2 regions of the Shewanella psychropiezotolerans genome follow, and region 1 is predicted to be linked to the other one. Evidence: riboswitches for the same ligand, from Rfam matches in the RefSeq annotation. Region 1 holds a riboswitch; the other holds the start of a gene.
The links. A riboswitch is a leader RNA that binds a small molecule or an ion and turns the genes downstream of it on or off. The one in region 1 is predicted to bind lysine.

Region 1 (12,533 bases):
GATGTAGCCAGTGGTAAGCAGTCGATACTACTCGATGCGGATAAGCTCACCATAGGTGAGCTTTCTGATGAAGAGAAGGCAAGGCGAGAGCGCCAACGCATATATGGTCAGGGGATCATGGAGTATTTCTGGTCTGATGATAGCCAGGCCATGCTCATTCCAGCCTCTGGCGTGCTTTACTATTTCTCGGTTGATGATGCCGAAGTAAACTTGCTACCTACGGGTGAAGGCTTTGTCACCGATGCTCGTTTATCTCCTAAGGGAAATTATGTCTCTTTTGTACGAGATCAAAATCTGTTCGTGTTAGAGCTGAAAACCAGCAAGCTAACCGCCATGACTACTGATGGTGGCGGGGCGATAAAAAATGCCATGGCCGAGTTCGTCGCGCAAGAAGAGATGGACCGCATGACTGGCTATTGGTGGTCACCGGATGAGTCGGCCATTGCCTATACCCGTATCGATGAGTCTGGCGTTGAGTTGGTGACTCGTAATGAGATCTATGCTGATGGTATCAAGTTAACCGAGCAAAGATATCCCTATGCGGGTAAGAATAATGTCACGATTAAATTAGTCGTGGTGACACTCGCCGACCAGAAGAAAAGCTGGGTCGATCTTGGTAAAGAGCAAGATATTTATTTGCCCAGAGTTAACTGGTTGCCGGATAGTAAGCGATTATCCTATCAATGGCAGAGCCGAGATCAGCAAACCTTAGATCTCAGAGTGGTATCCCTTGCTCAGATCGATAAATCTAGGGTTTTAGTCGAAGAGCGCAGTGATGCCTGGGTGAATCTAAATAATGATCTGCATTTCTTAAAGCAGCAAGAGAGCTTCATTTGGGCCTCGGAGCGTGATGGTTTCAATCACCTGTATCTGATAGGACTGGATGGCAAGGTGAAAAAGCAGCTGACATCGGGAGACTGGACCGTCGATGAAGTCGAGCTGGTGGATGAGAAAACGGGATGGATCTACTTTACCGGCCGTAAAACTCTGGTTACCGAAAAACATCTTTATCGCGTGCCTTTAAACGGTGGCGACGTCGAGAATATCAGTCAGCGAAGCGGTATGCACTCTCCAGTGTTTGCCGAGAATGAAGCCGTTTATCTGGACTATTTTAGCAGCTTGTCACAACCGCCGCAGATTAGCCTACATGGTGATAAGGGTCAGCAACTCGCTTGGGTAGAAGAGAACGAGGTGAATAAGAGTCACCCTCTCTATCCCTTCTTCGGATTGTGGCAGTTACCTGAGTTTGGTCAGGCTAAAGCAGAAGATGGCCAAGCGCTGCAATATCGTCTGTTTAAACCGACTAATTTTAGCGCCGACAAGCAGTATCCTGTGGTTGTTCGAGTTTACGGTGGCCCCATGCCCAGTTAGTTGTCAACAGTTGGAGCGAGCACGATTACTTCACTCAGTATTTACTCCAGCAAGGTTATATCGTGTTCCAACTCGATAACCGAGGTTCGGCGCACCGAGGGACTCAATTTGAGCATGTGATTTATCAGCACTTAGGCGAAGCGGAAGTTAACGACCAGAAAGCTGGCGTCGATTACCTGCGTACACTTCCCTTTGTTGATGGTGATAACATAGCCTTGTACGGCCATAGCTACGGCGGCTATATGGCCTTGATGGGTTTGTTTAAGGCGCCGGATTACTTTAAGGCTGCCATCTCAGGTGCACCAGTGACTGACTGGGCCCTATATGACACCCATTACACCGAGCGTTATCTGGGCCATCCGCAACAGAATGCCGAAGGCTATGAGGCCAGCAGTGTACTGCCATATGTGAAAGGCTATCAATCTGGCTTGCTGATGTATCACGGCATGGCCGATGACAATGTACTTTTTGAGAACAGTACCAAAGTGTATAAGGCGTTACAGGATGAGGGTAAGCTATTTCAGATGATAGACTATCCGGGGTCAAAGCACTCGATGCGCGGCGAAAAAGTGAGAACGCATTTGTATCGCTCACTGGCCGATTTTCTTGAGAGAGAATTAAAATAAAGCGTTGAAATACAGAGTCGAAATAAGGCTCGAGCTAGAATCTAAGAGCGGTAAGTGGTAAGTAAGAGCTGAGGCTTGAAGGATTCCAGCGCTGTATCGAGGCTTACAGCTTTCTTAGCTCTGTCTTGGGCCTTATAGCTTAAAACTCGAAGCTTTCTTAGCCCTGTCTTGGAACTTACAGCTTACCGCTCTGTTCCAGACATAAACCCCCCCTCTTTGGTCGTCCGTGGCCAGCGGGGATAACTTTTCAGTTATAGGAAGTCCATATATAAAAAAACCAGCCCTTGGGCTGGTTTTTATTGAACAAGTATAAAGCGTTAGCTTTATGCTTCTTCTAAGTTACCGCAGAAACGATAACCTTCACCGTGAATCGTGGCGATGATTTCTGGCGTATCTGGCAAGCTTTCGAAATGCTTACGGATACGACGAATCGTTACGTCAACGGTACGGTCATGTGGCTTAAGCTCGCGGCCTGTCATCTTCATTAGAAGGTCGGCACGGCTAAGGATCTTACCTGGGTTCTCAACAAAGTGCAGCATAGCGCGGAATTCACTACGTGGCAGCTTGTATGGTTCACCTTGTGGGCTAACCAAAGAACGGCTGTTGATTTCAAGGCTCCAACCGTTGAAACGGTAGAACTCAACACTGTTCTTATCTTCGGCTTCTGCACCTGTGCTATTGACGCGAGTCAATAGGTTGCGAGCACGAATAGTCAGTTCACGTGGGTTGAATGGCTTAGTGATGTAATCATCTGCACCAATTTCAAGCCCTAATATTTTGTCAACTTCATTATCTCGGCCCGTTAGGAAGATTAGACCGATATTGTTTATTTCACGAAGTTCACGTGCTAACAGAAGACCGTTTTTGCCAGGAAGGTTGATATCCATAACAACCAAGTTGATCTTATTTTCCTGCATGGCTTTATGCATCTCTGCGCCATCATTGGCTTCAGTTACCACATATCCTTCAGCTTCAAAAATACTTCTTAGCGTGTTACGGGTAACGGCTTCATCTTCAACAATCAGAATGTGCGGGTTTTGCATATTAATTTACCTAATGTGTTCAAATCTATTCTAACCATGAGCGTGTGTTATCAGTGCTAAATACGCTCGATCTTGTCATGCTGACGCTTACTGATCTACGATAGGTGCTTTCAAATTGGCTGAAACAGCAACACACTTCTTTGATTAGTAAAGTATGCGTATCTCAATAAATGGGAACGCGAACTGTATTCACTTCGATAAACAATAGTAGGGTTAGTTCCCTACATTAATAAATATTTATGAAGTTTAAATGCGAAACTAAGCACTGGTCGCATTTTATACAGAAATCTGGTTGGCTTTAAGTTCTATGCCAGTTCCACTTTTAACCAAATGCATCATACTAATAAATGATGCAGAACCAACCGACTGGATCTATTGTACTCGTTTTAGGCAATTGTTAACAAATGAAATGTTAACAAATTTCCTTGTGGATTTGATCTGTGTCACACTTTTATTGTTAACCTATTGATATTTAAGTGTCTTGAAAAATTACTTTTAGTGATCTACATCACGCCTCTATGAAGATATACTAAATTTGCTATAATAATTTCAATCAAATTGAGGGATATGGTCAAGATGATAGAGTCAAATAAGCGATTGTGGCAGTACTATCAAGAAACTGAATTTCTGTTTACCCAAACGTTATCTTCTCAGTTATCTTTTGCAATTATCACGGCCCATAACCCTAAGGGTCAGATCCTCACCTCTTGTCAAAATCGACTCTTAGATAGGCAACTACTGCTCGCGATAGAGAAATTTAACAGACCCTATCGTGCCGTTGTGGGGGCTTCTCGTGATCGCACTCATATGGAAAAAAGCTGGGCAGTCGCTATCGATAAGCTCAGCGCGGCGCATCTGGGATTGAAATTTAAGCAAAATGCTATCTATTTCGTTGATAATAACCAGTTAGCCTTAGTTCCCTGTCTGTTCTCTCAAACTGAGCATCAAAAAGAGCTCATCATCGGCGACTTCTCTAAGCGGGTTAGCTTAGTGAGTGAGCTGCCAGATTTGGATTATTAGCTTAAATCGAGAACTAACTTCCCTGTGATTGTCGAATAAATTGAGTTGTTAAAGTCATATTGTCTGTTCGATCTCGTTCGAGATGACTTAGCTTTCTACTCTCAAATTTCATACATCTCTATTCTATAAGCATAGATTTGCTAATTTTTTCAGCAATAGTTGAGGTTTTCCATTGCTTGGTCAGCCAAAATTTGATAATTTTCTCTTTCCTTGTTCTCTTTTTGATTAATGTCGACTGAGCGTGAGGTACAGAAGAGGAGCGTTAACTAGGTAGTAAGTCTAAAGAGTCCAAACTCTGCAGATGACTTATGAGGGAGATTAGCGCCGAGATATCGAGTATTTGGAATTACTCTATGTCGGTCGAAAGGGTTGAATCCCTTAGATTGTCACCTGTTTATTGGTGGAGAGCTTCTGGTGGTGATCGCTGTTTCCCGTCTCTGGGGTGCGTAATCTTTGCACCAGGCTCTTCGAACGAAGTCAGTTCGGAGTGTAATCATGTTTGTTTTATATCCTTATCTATTTTCAAATGAATCTTATCTGTGTCTGCATTCTGCGGAGGCTGTGTAATGTCACTTATTGTCGCAAAATTTGGCGGTACCTCTGTGGCCGATTATGCCGCCATGAGTCGCTGTGCCGATATAATTCTCGCTAATCCTAATACCCGTGTTGTGGTGGTAAGTGCTTCGAGTGGTGTCACCAACTTGCTGGTGGAGCTGACCCAAGAGCAGATAGGTGAAGAGCGAAGAATGCAGCTCATTAAACAGATAGCCCACATTCAATATCAAATCTTAGATTCCCTTGGTAGCCCACAAGAGGTTGCCGCAAGACTAGATACCGTGTTGAGTCGTATCTCTGTTTTGAGTGAAGAGTTGAGTAAAAATAGAAATAAGGCAAGGATAGATGAGCTGCTTGCTCAAGGTGAGCAATGTTCATCGGCTTTGTTTGCCGCAGTGCTAAGGGAGAAAGGGGAGGCGGCCAGTGCATTCGATGTGCGTCAGGTGATGCGCACTGATAGTCATTTTGGTAGAGCCGAACCACAAATAGAGACAATATCTCTGTTAGCAGCAGAGTATTTAGCTCCACTGTTATCATCGCAGCGCATAGTGACTCAGGGCTTTATTGGCGCCGATGATGCTGGAGCTACGACGACTCTGGGCCGTGGGGGAGTGATTACTCTGCCGCCTTGTTAGCCGAGGCCTTGAAAGCGACCGCCGTTGAGATCTGGACCGATGTGGCCGGCATTTATACCACTGACCCTCGCATCGCACCTAAAGCCAGCCCTATTGCGGAGATTAGCTTCAATGAAGCCGCCGAGATGGCAACATTTGGTGCTAAGGTGCTTCATCCTGCCACCATTCTTCCTGCTGTCAGACAAAAAATTCAAGTCTTTGTCGGTTCTAGCCGAGAGCCAGAGCGAGGTGGCACCTGGATCCGTCACCAAGTTGAAGATGCTCCGGTTTATCGAGCGGTTACTGTTCGCCGGGATCAAACATTACTCAATCTGCATAGCCTGCAGATGCTCCACGCCCAAGGTTTTCTGGCCGAAACTTTTGCAACTTTAGCCAGACATAAGATCAGTGTCGACTTGATCACAACCTCTGAGGTAAATGTATCACTGACCTTAGATAAGACGGGATCCGACTCTGCTGGAAATGGCCTACTCAGTGAGTCTCTGTTGCAAGAGTTATCGCAACATTGCCGAGTTCGAGTCGAAGAAGGCCTGGCGCTGGTAGCCATAGTTGGCAATAAGATCGCTTCCACTCCGGGTGTATGCCGCCGTGTTTTTGAAGTGCTGGAACCCCATAACGTGCGTATGATTTGCCAGGGTGCTAGCCCGCACAACTTGTGTGTTTTAGTCGCCGAGTCGGAAGCTGCGCAGGTGGTCAGGGCGCTGCACCAGAATTTGTTTGAGTGATAAAAGTCTTAAGCTCTCGGTTTTAGAATCGAGAGGCTAGGATGTGAAGGATTGAATATGAGTTTTACCCAATCATCATTGAAGATAGGTGAATTGGCCACAGGCCAAGATCTCACCATACCCATATTTAGCTATGAGTGCGAAAGCGCTACGGGGCCTAGCGTCTATATTCAGGCGAATGTACATGGCGCCGAGGTGCAGGGCAATGCGGTTATCTATCAGCTGATGAAATTGCTGGAGCAATACAGCATATGTGGCGACATCACACTCGTGCCTCTGGCCAACCCGCTGGGGATTAATCAAAAAAGTGGCGAGTTCACCCTGGGCCGTTTCGATCCTATCACAGGTGTGAATTGGAATAGAGAATACCTAGATCATAAAGTGGATGTGGCAGCTTGGTATAAGGCTCATGATGCTCTTAGTGATGCTGACTTGATCGCTCAATACAGGGCCATGTTGATTGAAGCCTGTTATCAACGCTTAAACAGCGAATGGGGCATCACTACCGGACACCAGCAGGCGGTCAATTTGCAAGTGATGGCGCATCAAGCTGATATTGTGTTAGATCTCCATACTGGGCCTAAGTCTTGTAAACATCTCTATTGTCCTGAATACGATGCTAAGGCGGCATCTTTCTTCTCCATCCCTTATACCTTGTTCATTCCCAATGATTTTGGTGGCGCCATGGATGAATCTATCTTCTGCCCCTGGTGGCAGCTCACCGAGCATATGAAATTAGCGGGGAGGGATTTGAAGGTACCAGTCTCAGCCTTTACCTTAGAGCTTGGTTCTCAAGAGAAGATAAATCTCGAAGATGCCCTAGTCGATGCTAAAGGTATCTTGGCTTATCTGAGTGAGCGTGGCGTCATCGAACAGAAGATTGTTCCTGCTAGGATGAAAAGATATGCCTGTCATCTGCAAGACTATAAGAAGTATCATTCGCCTCTCGGCGGCATGGTCGAGTATCTGGCTGAAATCGGTGAGCCTTTGAAACAGGGAGAACCATTAGCGAATATTCTGAGACTCGACCTTTATGGAACCGATAAGACCATAACCCCACTCAGTATAAATAAAGATTGTGTACCTATCCTGCACTTTGCCTCGGCATCGGTTTATCAAGGCACTGAGCTTTATAAGGTGATGACCAAGGTGTTTGAAATATAGCTGATTGAGACAGTCGTTCTTTTTTAAACATGGAATAACGGATAAAAAGAAGGGAGCCTATTTGGCTCCCTTCTCATTTATAGCTTGTTAAACCATTGCTTAGCGCTTACGACGACGTAGGCCTGCAAATGGAAGAAGAAGCATAGTTAACCAACCTAGAGAACCACCTGAAGAGTTATCTGGTGCATTCACTATGATAGTTGCCGAACCTGCTACACTGTCAAGCTCGCCGTCAGATGCTACTACAGAGAAGACGAATTCATGATCGCCTGTTGGAGCACTAAAGGTGATGCTTTCACCGCCATTGCTAAACTCGACGGAGGTTCCTGCTGTCTGAGTCCAGGTATAGGTAAGAGCATCGCCATCAACATCATTGCCGTTGGCAGATGCTTTAACTGCGAAACCTTCAGTACTTGTCATACCTGTTGGAGATACAGTCGGTGCATCATTGATGTTGTTGACTGTCACAACCACATCCGTAGCTTTACCAGTATTCCCGTCTGCATCTTCAGCAGTGTAGCTGAATTTGTCAGTACCGAAGAAATCATCTTCTGGTGTATATTCGACGCTTCCATCTTCTTTTATTGATACTTCACCGTTGGAAGGTTCGTCAACAAGCATCACTTTTCCTAGAGAGCCTGATGGCGCAATATCAATAATGCGCTGTGCATCAGCGGTCATCCCATCTCCAGAAATGGAAACGCGAGCTACTTTTTGATCTTTTGTGTCATTATCTAGCACATTAAACTTAAGAGTCTCCTCTTCATCTACAGAAACATTGTCAGTTTGACCTGAGTTAAATTCGGTCGCCTTCACCATGTAGTCAATTTCTACACTACCGGAAGCTGTACTTTGTAGTTGAACAAAGTCATTGGTTACAACTGATCCGCCCTCACCATTGTAATGATAAGTCGTACCGACTGAACCACCTATGTTCTCGGCACCGATGGTTACTTTTTCAGGCATGTTTGGAATATCATGGTAGTTGAACCAGATATCTTCTTCTTCACCTGCTTTAATCCACACGCTGAAGGTGTACGCATCACCCGATGTATCGGCATAAACCTGAGCTTTATTCCATTCCACCACAATCCAGGTATCGTCTCCAGCTTCTGCAAACTGAATACCTAGTTGACCACCACCAGTATCGCCGGGTGTACCATCTGTTAGATCATAGTCAGTCCAAAATGGCGCTAAGATATTATTGGGGTTAGCCGAATCTGGAAGCTCTTTATTGTTCCAACTTCCTGAAGTTGTTCCGCCGCCAACAATGACAATACCATTATCTGAAATGGTGATGCTGTCATAAGTCGCACCATTATATTTATATTCAGGAGTACTAAAGGTGAAAGCTTTTTCATCACACCCTTCGTCACATGCTGGAACGTATTCGATACCTAAGTCGAAAATACTTGGGCTCGCACCAGTTCCTTTTACCGAACTAATTTGTGGAAGGTCTAGTTTACCGACCCAAGTGATGCGGCCATTTTTTTCGTCAACTTCGAAGCCATTTTGTGTTGCTCCGTTCATTGAAACGACAACATCATCTTTAGATGTTAACTTTGTGCCTTCTGGTGCCTGTGCTGTCACTGTTACAGTATTTTTAAACAAGGTGTTATTCACAATCGCTTTGATCGGGAATTCATCACTTGCTTTGATGTCTGTTTTGGTTGTGATTGCGGAGATGAGTGAAGAATCACTAGATTCCTTAGCCATGATGGCTAATGGAAGATGTGCATCTTGCTTACCTTCATCGCTCTTGATCATGACATTACCGAAGATCCAAGAGCCATATTCGGTAAAAGTAGAGTCTACTGTTACGGTGAACTCTGCAGATGCGCCTGCTTCTAATTCAAGGCTAGTGGGTGACACGCTGATACCTGCACTGTCAGCAGATGCAGACAGAGACCAAGAAGTTGTTTCTTCACTTTTGTTGTAGACAGTACGTGTGAAAGTACATGGGCCTACACAAGAGTCTGAAGCAACTGATGGCTTATCAAACGTTAATATTGCTTTAGCTGCAGCATCAAGATCCATACGGCCTGCGCCCATAGCAAATGGGTTGGCATCCGTTTCAGCATCATCATCGAGTATCCCCCCATATGAGAAGTAGATGTTAATGCTGTCTTGATATCATTAGCACTCCACTCAGGATGCAACTGGCTCATCAGAGCTGCCGCACCAGCGACATGAGGGCTGGCCATACTGGTACCCGTCATAGTGGTAAAGTCAGTGCCATCTTCATCGGGAGAGGTGGCGGAAAGTATCGAAGTTCCAGGCGCCGCTAGATCTGGCTTAAGGATATTTTGATTTCCGTTTGGACCACGCGAGCTGGAGACATTGATAAGGTCGGCTAAAGTCGAGTTGGCGATACGCTTAACTGTTGAACCAATAGTACAAGAAACTCCCTCTTCTAACCCTTCGATAACGGCTGCGCCATCGGCATCAGAGATCATCACACCAGGAAGTGTAGCATCAGGCATATACATGCTGATGGGGGCCCCTGGCTTACTGTTGTAGACTACGATCGCTTTAGCACCGGCAGCTTCAGCATTCGCAGCTTTATCACTAAAGGCACATGCACCACGTGAAATGAGTGCAATACCATCTTTAAAGGAATCTGCCGGGAATGCAGTACAGCCTTCAAAGTTTTCAGCATCGATGTTCACTGCTGCAATAACAGGTAAGGTGATGTCCTCAGTTAGCAACTCGTTGTTGGCTTCGATGGCGAGCAATTCATCACCACCCATTGTAAAGCTGTTTGCGAAGAAGCGACCTGTGGTACTGTTAGCGACAGTAATTCCTGACTCGATACATGCTGGACATCCGATAGTTTGTGCGCCATTACCGTCATTACCAGCGGCGGTAACGACTACAACGCCAGCGGCTTCGGCAGCTTCATACATGGTTTTGTACGGGCTGTTAGCTGGATCGCCGCCTGCACCCCCACCCCATGAGTTGTTGATTACATCAGCGCCGTCATTTACGGCGTGCTCCAATGCTTCCATCAACATGATGTTAGAACCACTGCCACCAGAACAATCTGCCTTGGTGAAAAGTGCCTTATAGACCATAAGGTAGGCTGCTGGTGCTACGCCTGATAATTCAACTTCAATATCTTTATAAGTCGTACTGATCTTGTTACCAACAGAGGTACCTGCTACGTGTGAACCATGGCCACCGTATCCAAGTGGACTCATGTGCTCATCGGCGCAAACTTCAAATGTAGGCTGAGACCAACGAGCGACAATCAGCTTGTCATTACAGAAACTAGTATCGACACTTGAGCAGTAATCGTCTGTAGGCATATTAGCTGTAGGTTTAGCAAACCCTTCACCGGAGAACATAGGGTTTTCAGGGCGAATACCAGTATCAATAACAGCTACACGAATATCTTTACCCGCATTATCCATGCCTGATACTGCTTCCCACATAGCTGCGCTATTGATGATTTCATGTGATGCATCCATGTTGGTTTCATACATGGTTTCTGGGTAAACAGATTTTACACCAGGCATTGCTGCAAGTTTATCGAGTGATAATCCTTGTCCGACAAGGGTTACACCGTTAAATAGAGTTTTAAAGTTACGTTCAACTTTAGCGTTAGGGGCTATTTGGGATAGAGAAGATCTAAAGGCTTGTTGCTGACTTTGTAGATGACTCGCATAATTTATAGCTGGTGCAGATTGAGTATCAACACGTTGACCTTTTTTAGCTGGTGCTGTTGCAGCAAAACTTTGTATACCACCTTGGTATTTAGCTATCGCCGGTGATTCTAGCTCAACGATAAACCGTTGTGGCGATGAAACCACCGAATTAGAGACCTGAGATTTTTTATAATTATCTACAGAAGTTAATTCTGGAGAAAACTGATTTGCAGTATATGAATCGCTTGCCACAGCAGCACTCGATACGAGTGCTGCTGTTATTGCTATCGATAGTTTTGTTTTCACAACTTCTTCCTTGTCAACTGAAGGCACAACACTTGGGTACTGTGCAAAATTTTATAATTATGCTTTTGTTATTTTGTTATTTTGTTGCTCTTTTGTTAGAGCTGTGTACTTTGTAACACAAAAGTTTCATATAATTAACAGGTGCAGAGGTAAAAGTTGTAATTTACATTTTTTAGTCTACTTAATAGACGAAATAACTTATTTATATTTAATCTATGGTTTAACAGCCCTTGTGATGGGGTTTTGTAAGCTAATTAATGTTTCGGTTGATTGAATTTCATCTATGGATTGAATGCGATTAATGAGCACATGCTGTAATCCGTCGATGGATTGGCACATAACCTTTACAAAAACGCTGTAATTTCCTGTGGTGTAATAGGCTTCTACCACCTCTTCTAGTTCGTTTAACTTAGATATCGCAGCGGGGTAATCACCAGCACTCTTTAAGTTGATACCAATAAAGCAGCAGACATCGTAGCCAAGAGCTTTAGGATTTACAGTTATCTGGGCGCCTGTGATGATCCCTGCTTGTTTCATCTTTTCGACGCGAACGTGAATGGTACCTGCGCTGACGTTGAAACGTTTAGCCAGCTCTGCAAATGGCGTTCTAGCTTCTTTCATCAATGCAGATAAAATTTGATTATCGAGTTGGTCTCGTTGAAATGATGTTTCCATAATGAAATTCTTAAAGTAATAACTAATGATGAATAACTTACCTTTAATTATGATGAAATTCTATTAATAAGGTGTGATTGATATCAAATCAGTAAATATAGAGATTGGTAACGAGTGACAATGGATAAAAAGTAAGTCTGGTTGTCATATGCCACTGTAAGAGAAGTATGTGATGTGAAACTCATAAGATAGGGGGGAGGCCCCCGTATTCGCTGCTTAAACCTTAAACCTCTACTGGTTATTTTCAGCAGTCATAAAAGGTACTTCGCAGTTAAAAGTAAGCTCTTTACTTGAATATGGCTGTTTGATAGTGAGCTCTTGTGCGTGCAGTAGTAAGCGACTTGCTAAGCGCTTAGCTAAAGGATCAGCATAGAAGTTATCACCGAGTATAGGGTGGCCTATGGCCATCATATGTACTCTCAATTGATGAGAACGACCCGTTATTGGGGTTAATTTGACTAAAGTTGAGTGTCTAGCGTAGCTGATTACTTCAAAATGAGTTAAAGATGGCTTGCCAATTTCATGATCTACTTTTTGTTTAGGTCGGTTGGGCCAGTCACAGATTAAGGGCAGACCTACACTGCCTTTCTGTTCCTTTATATACCCCGCAACTCGTGCATAATATGTCTTCTTGGTTTCTCGTTCTCTGAACTGCCTCTTTAACTCTTTTTCAGCATTTCTCCTAAGTGCGACAACGATCACACCCGATGTCGCCATGTCTAATCTGTGAACTATTTGGGCATTGGGGTGCTCGTCTAAGACACGA
Region 2 (12,533 bases), 830 kb from region 1:
ATGTTCCCTAAACAGGTCAGCATATTTGAAGTCGGCGCTCGCGACGGCCTGCAAAACGAAAAGACAGTCAGTACTCAGGACAAGATAATCTTGATACAAGACTTAGCCAAAGCAGGCATTAAACGCATCGAAGCGGCGAGCTTAGTATCACCCAAATGGGTACCACAGATGGCCGATTCAGGTGAAGTATTACGCAATATTAAGCGTGAAGCGGATGTGACCTATAGTGCGCTGACCCCGAACCTGAAAGGTCTGGAACTCGCGCTTGACGCAAAAGCCGATGAAGTTGCCATCTTTGGCGCGGCGTCCGAGAGTTTCTCTCAGCGTAATATTAACTGCTCAATCCAAGAGTCCATTGTGCGTTTTAAGCCACTGATGGAGCGTGCTAAGGCCGAAAACATTCGGGTACGAGGCTATGTGTCCTGCGTCTTAGGTTGCCCCTATGAAGGTGAGATTGACGTGAATGAAGTGGCTCGCGTGTCTGAAATCCTTTACAAGATGGGCTGCTATGAGATCTCACTCGGTGACACCATAGGCGTTGGCACGCCAAATAATGCCCGTAAAATGGTGCAAGCAGTCAGCCAAGTCGTGCCAGTGGATAAACTCGCACTACACTTTCATGATACCTATGGACAAGCACTGGCGAATATTCTGGCCTGTCTTGAAACCGGCGTCAGTGTCGTTGACTCATCGGTAGCTGGACTCGGTGGATGTCCCTATGCCAAAGGTGCATCGGGTAACTTAGCCACCGAAGATCTAGTCTACATGTTACATGGACTCGGAATAGACACAGGCATAGATCTCACTTTACTTGCCCAGGCAGGTAACAAGATAAGCCAGGCCCTTGGCAGACAGACAGGCTCTAAAGTTGCCCAAGCCTTACTCAGTTAAGAGCCATCAGCGAGTAAAAAGCAGCGCGAACCTAGAACCTACAGAATTAACACTCGACCCTTCTACAAAGGAGATAAGAATAATGGCAGGACTGAATAAAGTCGTACACAGTTATGAAGAAGCCCTTAAGGGCCTTTCCAATGACATGACTGTGATGGTAGGCGGATTTGGCCTTTGTGGTATCCCCGAAGGCTTGATCTCACATATGGTCAAAATCGGCGTAACAGGATTGACGGCCATCTCTAATAACGCCGGAGTCGATGATTTCGGCTTAGGCTTACTGCTCAAGAGCCGCCAAATCGATACCATGATAGCCTCCTATGTCGGTGAAAACGCCACTTTCGAGAAGCAGATGTTATCCGGCGAGCTCAATGTGATCTTGACCCCCAGGGCACACTCGCCGAGAAAATACGTGCAGGCGGCGCAGGCATCCCCGCCTTCTTCACCGCAACGGGTTACGGTACCCCCATTGCTGAAGGCAAGGAAACCCGTGAGATAGAGGGGCGCCATTACGTACTTGAGCCATCACTCACCGCAGACTTTGCCTTAATTCGCGCCTGGAAAGCCGATACCATGGGTAACTTGGTCTTTCGTAAAACCGCCGCTAACTTCAACCCTATGATGGCAACGGCCGGTAAAATTACCGTAGTCGAAGCCGAGCATATCGTTCAACCCGGCGAATTAGACCCAGATCATATCCACACCCCGGGGATTTACGTTAATCGTGTCATCCAAGGCACATTCGAGAAACGCATCGAGCAACGTACTGTAAAGCCAGCTGAAGCATAAGCAGGAGGGAGAGATAATGGCATTAACAAGAGATCAACTCGCACAACGTGTAGCGGCAGAGCTAAAAGATGGCTTCTACGTTAATTTAGGCATAGGTATTCCAACCTTAGTGGCTAACTATATTCCACAGGGAATAGATGTAATGCTGCAGTCGGAAAATGGCCTACTTGGCATGGGAGAGTTCCCCACTGAAGAGACCATAGATGCCGATCTTATCAACGCAGGTAAGCAAACTGTCACCGCCGTCGACGGCGCTTCATTCTTCTCATCGGCTGAAAGTTTTGCCATGATCCGTGGCGGTCATGTAGACCTTACCGTACTCGGTGCCTTCGAGGTTGATGAGCAAGGCTCTATCGCCTCCTGGATGATCCCTGGTAAGCTCATCAAGGGCATGGGCGGCGCTATGGACTTGGTCGCTGGTGCTGACAATATTATCGTCACCATGATGCATGCAGACAAGCGCGGAAACTCTAAACTGCTCGCTAAGTGTGAACTGCCGCTAACTGGCTTTGGCTGCATCAAACGTGTGCTGACCGATCTGGCCTTTATGGAGATTAAAGATGGTGCCTTCCACCTGCTAGAGCGTGCTCCGGGTGTCTCTGTCGAAGAGATAGTTGAGAAAACGGCGGGTAAGTTAGTTGTTCCTGAGCATGTACCAGAGATGAGCCTATAGCTATTCGCTAATTCCAGGACAAGACATACAAGTATTAAAGGCCAGTGAGAAATCACTGGCCTTTTTTCATTTTAAAAATCGACTAAAATTAATCTTTACGCAACATACGTCAAACAAATGGCATGTAACAACTTTCAATACAAGTAAATTTTGTATATCTTATACGAACAGTTTGATAACAACATACTAGATGTGATGGATCACTTTGCAATGCATGAGCATTGCTCATTATGTTCTCATTTGAGGAAGGTAAAGTGGCCATATTTAGTCAAATTAACAAGGGTTATCTAGATTCAGCTTTACAGTTGCTAGCTGTAAACTTTCGCTTTTTAAGCCTGATGATCACTGCCACATTGTTAACAGCTTGTGGTGGTGACGACGATGGCTTTCCAAGTTATGAAACCTTCTCGCCACCAACAGCCACACAGCTATCGACCTCCCCTCAAGCTGAGGTCGATACCATTTTATCCCTAGATTACCAGTTTAATGATGCCGCTAACCGCCCGGAAGGTGGCAGTAAAGTAAGTTGGTATCTTGATAATCAACTGCAAAACCATGATAGTCAGTTTACACCGAGCAAACTTCATGAGGGGCAATGGCTCCACTTCTGTGTCACCCCTATCGCAGCTTACGGAAACAACAACACTGGCTCACAAGTTTGTTCTATCGCAGAACTTATTTTACCAACATCAGGTAGTGTTCCTGTTGCTGAAAATATCCTCATAATATCCCCATTGCAGCCAGGTTCTAAGATTGAAGGGTCATACTTATACACGGATGCGGATGATGATGCCGAAGCTGCTAGCCAGTTAATCTGGCGCTTAAACTCCTCAGAAGTCGCACAAGGGCTGCATTATTTGCTTCCAGTGAATTCAGAAGGTGCAATACTTAGCTTTTGTGTCACGCCAAAGTCTTTAACTGGTGAGCCAAACATAGGTGCAGAAGCTTGCGATACTAAAACTGTCATTGGTAGTTATACGCCCCCAACAGCTAGCAAGTTGCTGATCAGCCCGACTCCCGTGATAGGCAACCTGCTCAATGGCAGTTACCTGTATAATGACGCTAACAACCGCCCCGAGGGAGATAGCTTACTGAGCTGGGAAGTAGATGGCACCGAAGTCGCCACAGGCTCAACAGTAACACTCGTCGTCGCTGATGAAGGTAAAGATATTAGTTTCTGTGTTACTCCATTAGCAACTTATGGCCAGAATGCAATAGGGCTCCAAGTCTGCTCAGCCCCCTCTAACATAGATCCAAAAGCTGGTAGTGCTCCTGTTGCTAGCAGCTTAGCTATCTCATCGCCACTGCAACCCGGGCAAAGTGTCACAGCCAGTTATTTCTATAGCGATGCCGATGGTGATATTGAAGCCAGCAGTCTGACTCAATGGCGAATCGATAACCTGGCTAGCGGCACAGGCTTAAGCCTCACTTTACCCATAGACAGCGAAGGGAAAACTCTGCAATTGTGTGTCACCCCGATTGCGCAAACTGGCTCCCCTAAACAAGGGCTACAGGTGTGTTTCTCACAAAATATCACTGGGACCTATACCGCTCCGACTGCAACCATTTTGTTAATCAGCCCAGCTCCGGTGGTAGGTACCTTACTCACTGGCAGCTACCTGTATAATGACGCTAACAGCCGCCCCGAGGGAGCTAGCTTACTGACCTGGAAGCTAGATGGTACTGAGGTTTCAGCAGGAGAGACACTCACTCTCGCCGCCACCGATGAAGGTAAAATCCTAACGTTTTGTGTTACCCCTGTGGCAGCCTATGGCATCAATGCCACCGGTACGCAAGTGTGCTCGACGCCAGCGAGCATTTTCCCCAAAGCAGGCAGCGCCCCTGAAGCAAGCGGCTTAACCATCTCATCGCCACTGCAACCCGGGCAAAGTGTCACAGCCAGTTATCTCTATAGCGATGCCAATGGTGATATTGAAGCCAGCAGTCTGACTCAATGGCTAATCGATAACCTAGCTAGCGGCACAGGCTTAAGCCTCACTTTACCCATAGACAGCGAAGGGAAAACTCTGCAATTGTGTGTCACCCCGATTGCGCAAACTGGCTCCCCTAAACAAGGGCTACAGGTGTGTTTCTCACAAAATATCACTGGGACCTATACCGCTCCGACTGCAACCATTTTGTTAATCAGCCCAACTCCCGTGGTAGGCACCTTACTCACTGGCAGCTACCTGTATAATGACGCTAACAGCCGCCCCGAGGGAGCTAGCTTACTAAGCTGGCAGGTTGATGGCACCGAAATCGCCACAGGCTCAACAGTAACACTCGTCGTCGCTGATGAAGGTAAAGATATTAGTTTCTGTGTTACTCCATTAGCAACTTATGGTCAGAATGCAACTGGAGATCAGGTTTGTACTCTTGCCGCTAACATTAATCCAAAAGCAGGCAGCGCACCAAGCACAACTAACTTAAGTTGGGATACTTTCGTCAAACCCAGTACCTTTTTAACTGTTAGCTATGACTTTATCGATTCTGATGGCGATGCTGAAGGGGTTAGTCTGTTCAGTTGGAAACTGGATAATGTAGAAGTCAGCCAAAACATCTCATACACACCGTTAGCAGACAGTGGCGGTAAAAGCCTAAGTTTTTGTGTTACAGCTGTCGCCGTGAGTGGTACACCAAAAATAGGTTCACAAGCCTGCATCACCACAGACATAGCGGCTATCTTGCTCACCGGTGAATTAAAACTCAATCAAACTTTAACCTTAGATGTGAAAGGCTATAGCGAAACTGGCGTCACCTGGAAGTCGACCAACCCGGCTGACAATGCAGTAAGATCCACCAGCAACACCAGCTATACTATATCCCGCTTACCCATTACTCAGTCAGCATTCAGACTGGTAGGCTACGATGTGGAGGTCTGTGTGACCACTGTTGAGGAGGGAGAGATATGTAACTTAGTATCCCAATATCCTGTAACGAGTGTCACTGGCGGACTGCCTATGACACTCGATGGTAGCAACCAGATAACCAGCAGGGCCATAGCGTCGGTTGATTATATCGAGCTGACCATAGCGACGGTCACCAAACGATTACATCGACCACTTAGCATAATCGAGTCGGTCCTGCTTAATGCGGCAATACCAGCATCGCCACTTCATGATGGTCAAGACTCTGAAATTGGCAGCAATGTACTCTGGGGGTTATACACTTGGCCCAATGCCGATGCTTTGTGCACCGCTCGTGGAATGACACTCGCCGTAGAGGGTAACACTGATGTCTCAAACCCCTTCGGCTTGAAGCAGTTTTATGATGCTGCAGAAGCCAGTTACCCTGAATTTGCCAGCGCTCATGTGGGTAATGCCCTAGGCTGGGGAGTGGATAACGAATATTACTGGAGCAGCTCAGATATCGGCGGTGGCAGCCACAGAGACTTCTATATGGTGACCGGATCGCCAGGGAGCATCGCCGACACGACTCCAGAATACGCTGCTTGTCTTGAGCTAGTGCCTTAGAAACCAGCAGCCAAACCAACCTAAGAACAACAAAATAAATCCAACCGACACAAGTTAAAAACAGAACCCGCACACAATAAATAAAACCAGCAACATATTAAAATAGTTCAGTTTTATTTATCGATTTGAGTGATACATTCTTGATAAGAAAGTTTAATCTAAGTATATTCCGCGCACAATTTGTTAGTGATATATATAAAGTGTCTTTAAACAAAAATCAAACTGGCTTTACCTTAATCGAGTTAGTGGTTGTCATCATAATCTTAGGCATACTCGCAGTTATTGCTACTCCTAAGTTTCTTTCGCTAGGCAGTGACGCTCAGAAAGCCAATCTTGAAGGGATAGCTGGTTCCATCGCCTCAATGAATCAACTTGTACACTCAAAAACCCAACTTGATGGCATTGCCGATAGAGAAGATTGCGATGGCACATGTAACAACAATCCAAATTGGGATCGACAGGTAGGTTACTTCTACATAGATGTATCAGATACACGTCTGTATGTATCGAACGGCTATCCAAAAGCTACTGGTACCTCATCTTCAAATACGCTAGTAGAAGATAACTATAAAAGTGTAATGGGATTATCTGATGATGATTTCGTGTTTGGAATAGGTTCATTTTCCTCTTTTGCTATTATCCCCAAAAAATTTGCAGACAAGTTAGCAGACATTCGAAGTGGTAAGTTCAAATGCCACGTCGAATATCGCTCCCCAGTGCCAAAATTTGAATATTTTACCCGTGCTGTTACTGATGATTGTTTTTAATTAGCCACTCGCGCCTAGTTCTAGGCTGCATCTATCACTTAGTGGCTAAGAATATAATCAACAGCTTGCTTCAACTTCTGGTTGTTAGGATCTGAAATATTTGTCACCCAGACAACCTCTCCACGGCGATTGATAAATACCGTCGTCGGGGTGCCGGGAACACCATAAGCTTTAGCGGCACTCTCCCCTTTCACTAAGGTTGGGAACTGAATACCTCGCTCCATTAACGTCTGGGCAGGATCGGCTCCCTCATCTTCATTGAAACTTATTCCTAAGATCTGCAAGTCGCTATCACTGTAGTCCACACGCAACTTCTCCAATCCTGGCTGCAGTTTCTTACAATAAGGGCACCAGGTCGCCCAGAAGTGTATGATAGTCGGCTTACCCTTATATTCTGACCATTGGTGAACCTTGCCTAGGGGATCGGCTAATGCGAAGTTAGGTGCCAGTTTCACATCCTCGCTGAACTCTAATGAGTTTACATCCGAGTTTATGAAAACAAAGGTTATTAAACCCAAGATAGTAAAAACTACAGCCGCTAAACCAAAAGCCTTGATGCCAAATTTCATTTGAATAAATCCTCCCTATAATATCAACTGGTGTAAGCCTCCAAACAATCACCGAAGGCAAACCGACTACTGGCAGTCCAAGCTATGAACTCACTTGCAGTTAATTCATAGCTATAGACCGAATACTTAGCAATTAACATTCAGTAAAAATAAAATATGTTCAGCAGATAAAATGAAATTTTTATGGGCTTTACACTATCTTTGTTTATAAGCTAGGCAATGAAATTAACAATATGCAGCCGACATTTCCGAAGAGTAAAGAACACATTTTCCAAATAACCGCCATTTTTAGCATGGTATTTGCGCTTGTAGGATTTAGCTACAACGTCTGGCGAATGGAGGTCACTGAATATAACTCAACAATGCGCTCGGCAAGCTTTGAGCTCTTGCTACAACTGTCTGAGCTGGAAGGGATCATCTACGCGGCCTATTACGATAAAGATCAAATCGCCGGAAACCCGCGAAAAGGTTGGATTAAAGTAAACCTGATTGCAGACTTGAGCATGATCACAGAACCGGAATTGCAGCAAGCGACTCAACAACTAAAACAAGAATGGCAGCAAGATTGGGATTCGATAGGAGATGACGAAACGAGTGTAAAACAAATAATCGCCAAGATAGATAACACACGGGAAGAGGTAAGGCAGTTACTGTCCAAGTTGGATTAATGAGAGGTCCTAATACTTAGATACTAGGACCTAAACGCTGATGCTAATCCCACAAAAACTCTCTGAAATGCTTGCGGCAAACAGATTCATAGCTCTCGTTGCCACCTATGGCGACCTGCTCACCTTCACGCATAGGCTTGCCCTCATCGTCTAATCTCACCACCATGTTCGCCTTGCGACCACAATGACAGATTGTTTTAAGCTCGACCAGTTTGTCTGACCAGGCCAGTAGATATTGGCTACCGGTAAATAACTCTCCCTGAAAGTCTGTTTTCAGGCCATAACAGAGCACAGGTATATCCAATATGTCGACGATATAGGTCAGCTGTTTGACCTGCTCTTTACTCAAAAACTGAGATTCATCGATAAGGATACAATGCAGTTTCTGCTCTTCATGAGCCGTCGTTATCATCTTGGCAATATCATCGCTACTACCAAATACCTGCGCAGCGGTTTCGATACCAATGCGTGAAGACACTTTACCCACACCGTATCTGTCATCGATTGAGGCCGTCATCACTAAGGTGTTCATGCCACGTTCGCGATAGTTATATGAAGACTGCAAGAGTGAAGTAGACTTACCGGCATTCATCGCCGAATAATAAAAATAGAGCTGTGCCAAACTGATATTCCTTATACGTGAATTCGGCTACAGTTTAACAATTTTTATAACGAAAATCATGTGCCAGTGCTATTCAAGCCAATACTCACTAATTCTGATAAACAGCGACTGGATTACTGCGAAACTCTAGACAAAAAAATACCGCTCATATGAGCGGTATTTCACTTGCTAGTCTTGCCTTAGGCTAGCAACAACATTGGTAGCATGGCTAGCTGGTAGACTGAGTAGATTTAACCTTCAAAACCAAGACGCTAATCACAAATAAGATGCTACAGGTAGCGAGTCCAGCCATCAGAGACTCGGTGAATCCCAGCACGATATAACCGCCCAAGCTGATCCCCGCCACGATTAAGGCATAGGGCAGTTGAGTGACCACATGATCGATATGATGACAGTTAGCTCCCGTGGAGGAGAGGATCGTCGTATCTGAGATAGGTGAACAATGATCACCAAATACTGCACCAGCGAGCACTGCCGCAAGCATAGGTAACATCATATTGGTATGAGTACCCATCGCCATGTCCGCGGCAATAGGTAGCATGATACCAAACGTCCCCCAGCTGGTGCCGGTAGAGAACGCCGTCAGTCCTGCAAGCACGAATAAGACGGCGGGTAACAACGCAAACGGAATATTACCCGATGCCAGACTCGCCATGTACTTACCTGTCTCTAATTGACCAATCACGCCGGCAATCGTCCAGGCAAATAGCAAGATATAGATGGCTGGCAGCATAGAGCGAGCACCAGCAACCAGACCTTTAGTTAGGTATGACTTATCCAATCCTTGTATCAAGACTAAGGCCAGAGTCGCAATAAAACCGACCAAGGCACCGAAGAACAAAGACGAAGCTACATCGGTATTTTCAAATGCACCAAGAATACTGAAAGGTTTTCCGTCTGCTGCTAAGACGTCTCCGCCGCTGCTCACCATGAAATAGAAGGTCGCAAGAACCAGTACGATAATGGGCAGAAATAATCCCAGAATCTTACCGTTATCGGCCTCAGGCAGATCTGAATTAGCTCCGGGGGGTAAGCCTTTAGCCTCATCATATAAGTTACCCTTCTGCGCATTGAGCTCATGCTGACGCATGGGGCCGACATTGAGATCCATGAAGGCGACACAAAACAAAAGTAGCAGTGCAAATATGGCATAGAAGTTCATCGGGATCATCTGGATAAAGATGCTCAGATGTCCTGAATCTGTGAAACCATGGGCGGTGAGAATACCGCCGATCAAGGCGATGATATAAGCCCCCCAACTCGACACGGGAGAGATCACGCAGATTGGTGCAGCTGTCGAATCCAAAATATAGGCGAGCTTGCTGCGAGAGATATAATATCTGTCGGTCAGAGGTCTGGCGACACTGCCGACGACTAAGCTGTTGAAGTAATCGTCGATAAAGATCACGCAGCCTAAGAACATGGTCATCAACTTGGCATCACGTTTACACTTTATGTGACCCCTTGCCCAATCGGCAAAAGCGTTAGCCGCACCGCTCACCGTAATAAGCGCGGTGATCATCCCCAATAGTACCAGGAAGCCTAGCAGATACATGTTCCAGGCATTGAGAGCACCATCATCCCAGAATAGGCCAGCAACTTGCTCGCCTAAGTATTGCCCAGATGCTATGACAGAGAAATCGTTTATCAAAATAGCGCCGAGTAATATTCCCAGCCCTAAAGAGAGCAATACACGACGTGTAACAATCGCCATCAGAATCGCAACCACAGGTGGCAGCAATGAGAGCGCCGAATCGGCGTAACTTAAAGTTGTCATTTAATTATAATCTTAGTTTTAAGTACGAATGGAGGCTGCTGAACTGGTGGGATATTAAAGATATCTGAAAACACCTGTCCTATCAGTAGCGCTCCATAGTAATACCGTTAGTTAAAAGGTATAAATTTTCTTATCATCCAGATAAGAAATACTATGGCAGTGCTGTACCTATTCGATACAGCCCCAGCAGTAAACCGTGATATGTATTACTACTTCGGCATCAAAGCCTTTCATGATAGATAAGCGGTATCACCCTGACTATCACTACTGATCTTTAATGCACCTCTACTTCTCAGGACGTTTATCATGTGCCGAACTGATAGTACCAAACAGAGGTACTAAACTCAGGAAAACATGAAAACGTGAAGTTAATAAAAACACAAGCGGCTTTGAGGATTCTACCCCAAAGCCGCTCACTGTGACTAAGATCACGCTTATTTAGTGTAAATCAAAAGGGATTTCACCTAAAACTTACATTTACACAGCATATAATCGATAAGTTATAGCAAATCAGTTAGCTCGGGAACCGCTTCAAACAGATCCGCTTCCAAGCCGTAATCGGCAATCTGGAAAATAGGCGCTTCAGGATCCTTGTTGATGGCGACGATCACTTTAGAGTCTTTCATCCCAGCCAGATGCTGAATTGCCCCCGAGATACCCACGGCAATATACAAGTCAGGTGCCACAATCTTACCAGTTTGACCCACTTGAAGATCGTTAGACACAAAACCTGCATCGACCGCAGCGCGTGAAGCACCGAGTGCGCCACCTAGCTTATCGGCAAGCTTTTCTAAGATAGCAAAATTCTCACCGCTACCCAGACCACGACCACCCGATACCACAACAGATGCAGCGCCAAGTTCGGGGCGCTCAGATTCTGATAGGCTCTGAGAAATAAACTGAGTCACAGAATCGAATACCTTATCTATGGCAACAACATCCGCAGCTCCATCATTAGCGACCGCATCAAACGCACTTGAACGTACGGTTAATACCTTCTTAGCATCATGGCTCTGAACCGTGGCTAATGCATTACCTGCGTATATTGGACGGACGAAGGTATCGGCACTAACGACTTCTACCACTTCAGATAACTGAGCGACATCTAAAAGCGCCGATACTCGTGGTAATGTGTCTTTACCTTGGCTAGTAGCTGCAGCCAAAATGTGTTCATAATCACCGGCAAGATCCACGATAAGCTGTGCCACATTATCGGCAAACCCGTGAGCATATTGCGCCGACTGTGCGACTAAAACATGCCTGACACCTGCAAGTTGCTTGGCGGCATCGACCACTGCGGCACATTCATGACCGGCAATCAAGACATCGATATCGCCACCAATGGCTTGACCACAAGCGACAACTTTGGCGGTGTCCAGCTTCAAGCTGGCATTATCATGTTCTGCTAATACTAAAATTGCCATTAGATCACCTTCGCTTCATTCTTTAACTTATCGGCCAGTTCTGCAACGCTAGCCACCATAATTCCAGCCTTACGCTCGGCAGGTGGAGTCACTTTTAATACTGTTTGATGCTGCTTCAGACTTACACCTAAATCATCGATAGAAAGGGTCTCTAATGGCTTACGCTTTGCCTTCATGATGTTAGGTAACTTAGCGTATCTGGGTTCATTTAAACGCAAATCAACCGTCACGACTGCTGGCAGCGAAATGGTGACACTCTGTAGGCCGCCGTCGACTTCACGTGTCACGGCAAGAGAGTCGCCCTCGACTTTAACTTCTGAAGCAAATGTCGCCTGAGGCATATTAGCCAGTGCCGACAGCATCTGTCCGGTCTGGTTATTATCACCATCGATAGTTTGCTTACCTAAGATAATCAGTTGTGCCTGCTCTTTTTCCTGAACTGCATTGAGCAGCTTAGCAATAGATAAAGGTACTAACGCCTCTTCAGTCTGGATATGAATACCACGATCGGCACCTAAAGCCATTGCCGTGCGTAGTTGCTCTTGTGCGGCTTTAGGGCCCACGGTAACAACCACAATTTCAGAAGCTACACCAGCTTCTTTTAGGCGCACGGCTTCTTCTACGGCAATCTCACAAAAAGGGTTAATCGCCATTTTCAAGTTAGCGGTATCGACATCGGTATTATCAGCATTCACTCTGACTTTAACATTGGCATCGACGACGCGCTTAACAGGCACCAATACTTTCATAGGGCTTCCTTCTTACGTCATATTTAGAGGGTTGAGTATAGGTTAACACCTACACAAAGTAGCTCTACTTTACGTGCTGTTAACGTTAACGTCAATAAGGATTCAAACGCTTGTTTGTATTTTTTTTGATA

Region 2: it holds a riboswitch for lysine, as region 1 does, so the genes downstream of both, FM037_RS19995 (Na+/H+ antiporter NhaC family protein) here and lysC (lysine-sensitive aspartokinase 3) in region 1, are expected to answer to the same signal.

The regions. Positions count from the first base shown of each region.
Region 1 covers NZ_CP041614.1:5,358,013-5,370,545, reverse strand. Annotated here, with positions in the region: partial or broken gene FM037_RS23555 (DPP IV N-terminal domain-containing protein) at 1-1,997, shown strand, start outside; gene arcA (two-component system response regulator ArcA) at 2,321-3,040, opposite strand; gene FM037_RS23545 (DUF3293 domain-containing protein) at 3,617-4,060, shown strand; lysine riboswitch at 4,305-4,479, shown strand; partial or broken gene lysC (lysine-sensitive aspartokinase 3) at 4,627-5,975, shown strand; gene FM037_RS23535 (succinylglutamate desuccinylase/aspartoacylase family protein) at 6,033-7,139, shown strand; partial or broken gene FM037_RS30215 (S8 family serine peptidase) at 7,239-11,092, opposite strand; gene asnC (transcriptional regulator AsnC) at 11,306-11,767, opposite strand; gene rluA (bifunctional tRNA pseudouridine(32) synthase/23S rRNA pseudouridine(746) synthase RluA) at 11,999-12,533, opposite strand, start outside.
Region 2 covers NZ_CP041614.1:4,530,326-4,542,858, forward strand. Annotated here, with positions in the region: gene FM037_RS19955 (hydroxymethylglutaryl-CoA lyase) at 1-891, shown strand; partial or broken gene FM037_RS19960 (CoA transferase subunit A) at 974-1,680, shown strand; gene FM037_RS19965 (3-oxoacid CoA-transferase subunit B) at 1,697-2,353, shown strand; gene FM037_RS19970 (hypothetical protein) at 2,608-5,826, shown strand; gene FM037_RS19975 (type II secretion system protein) at 5,967-6,593, shown strand; gene FM037_RS19980 (TlpA family protein disulfide reductase) at 6,632-7,162, opposite strand; gene FM037_RS19985 (hypothetical protein) at 7,396-7,830, shown strand; gene FM037_RS19990 (thymidine kinase) at 7,874-8,452, opposite strand; gene FM037_RS19995 (Na+/H+ antiporter NhaC family protein) at 8,661-10,229, opposite strand; lysine riboswitch at 10,308-10,525, opposite strand; gene FM037_RS20000 (electron transfer flavoprotein subunit alpha/FixB family protein) at 10,730-11,653, opposite strand; gene FM037_RS20005 (electron transfer flavoprotein subunit beta/FixA family protein) at 11,653-12,402, opposite strand.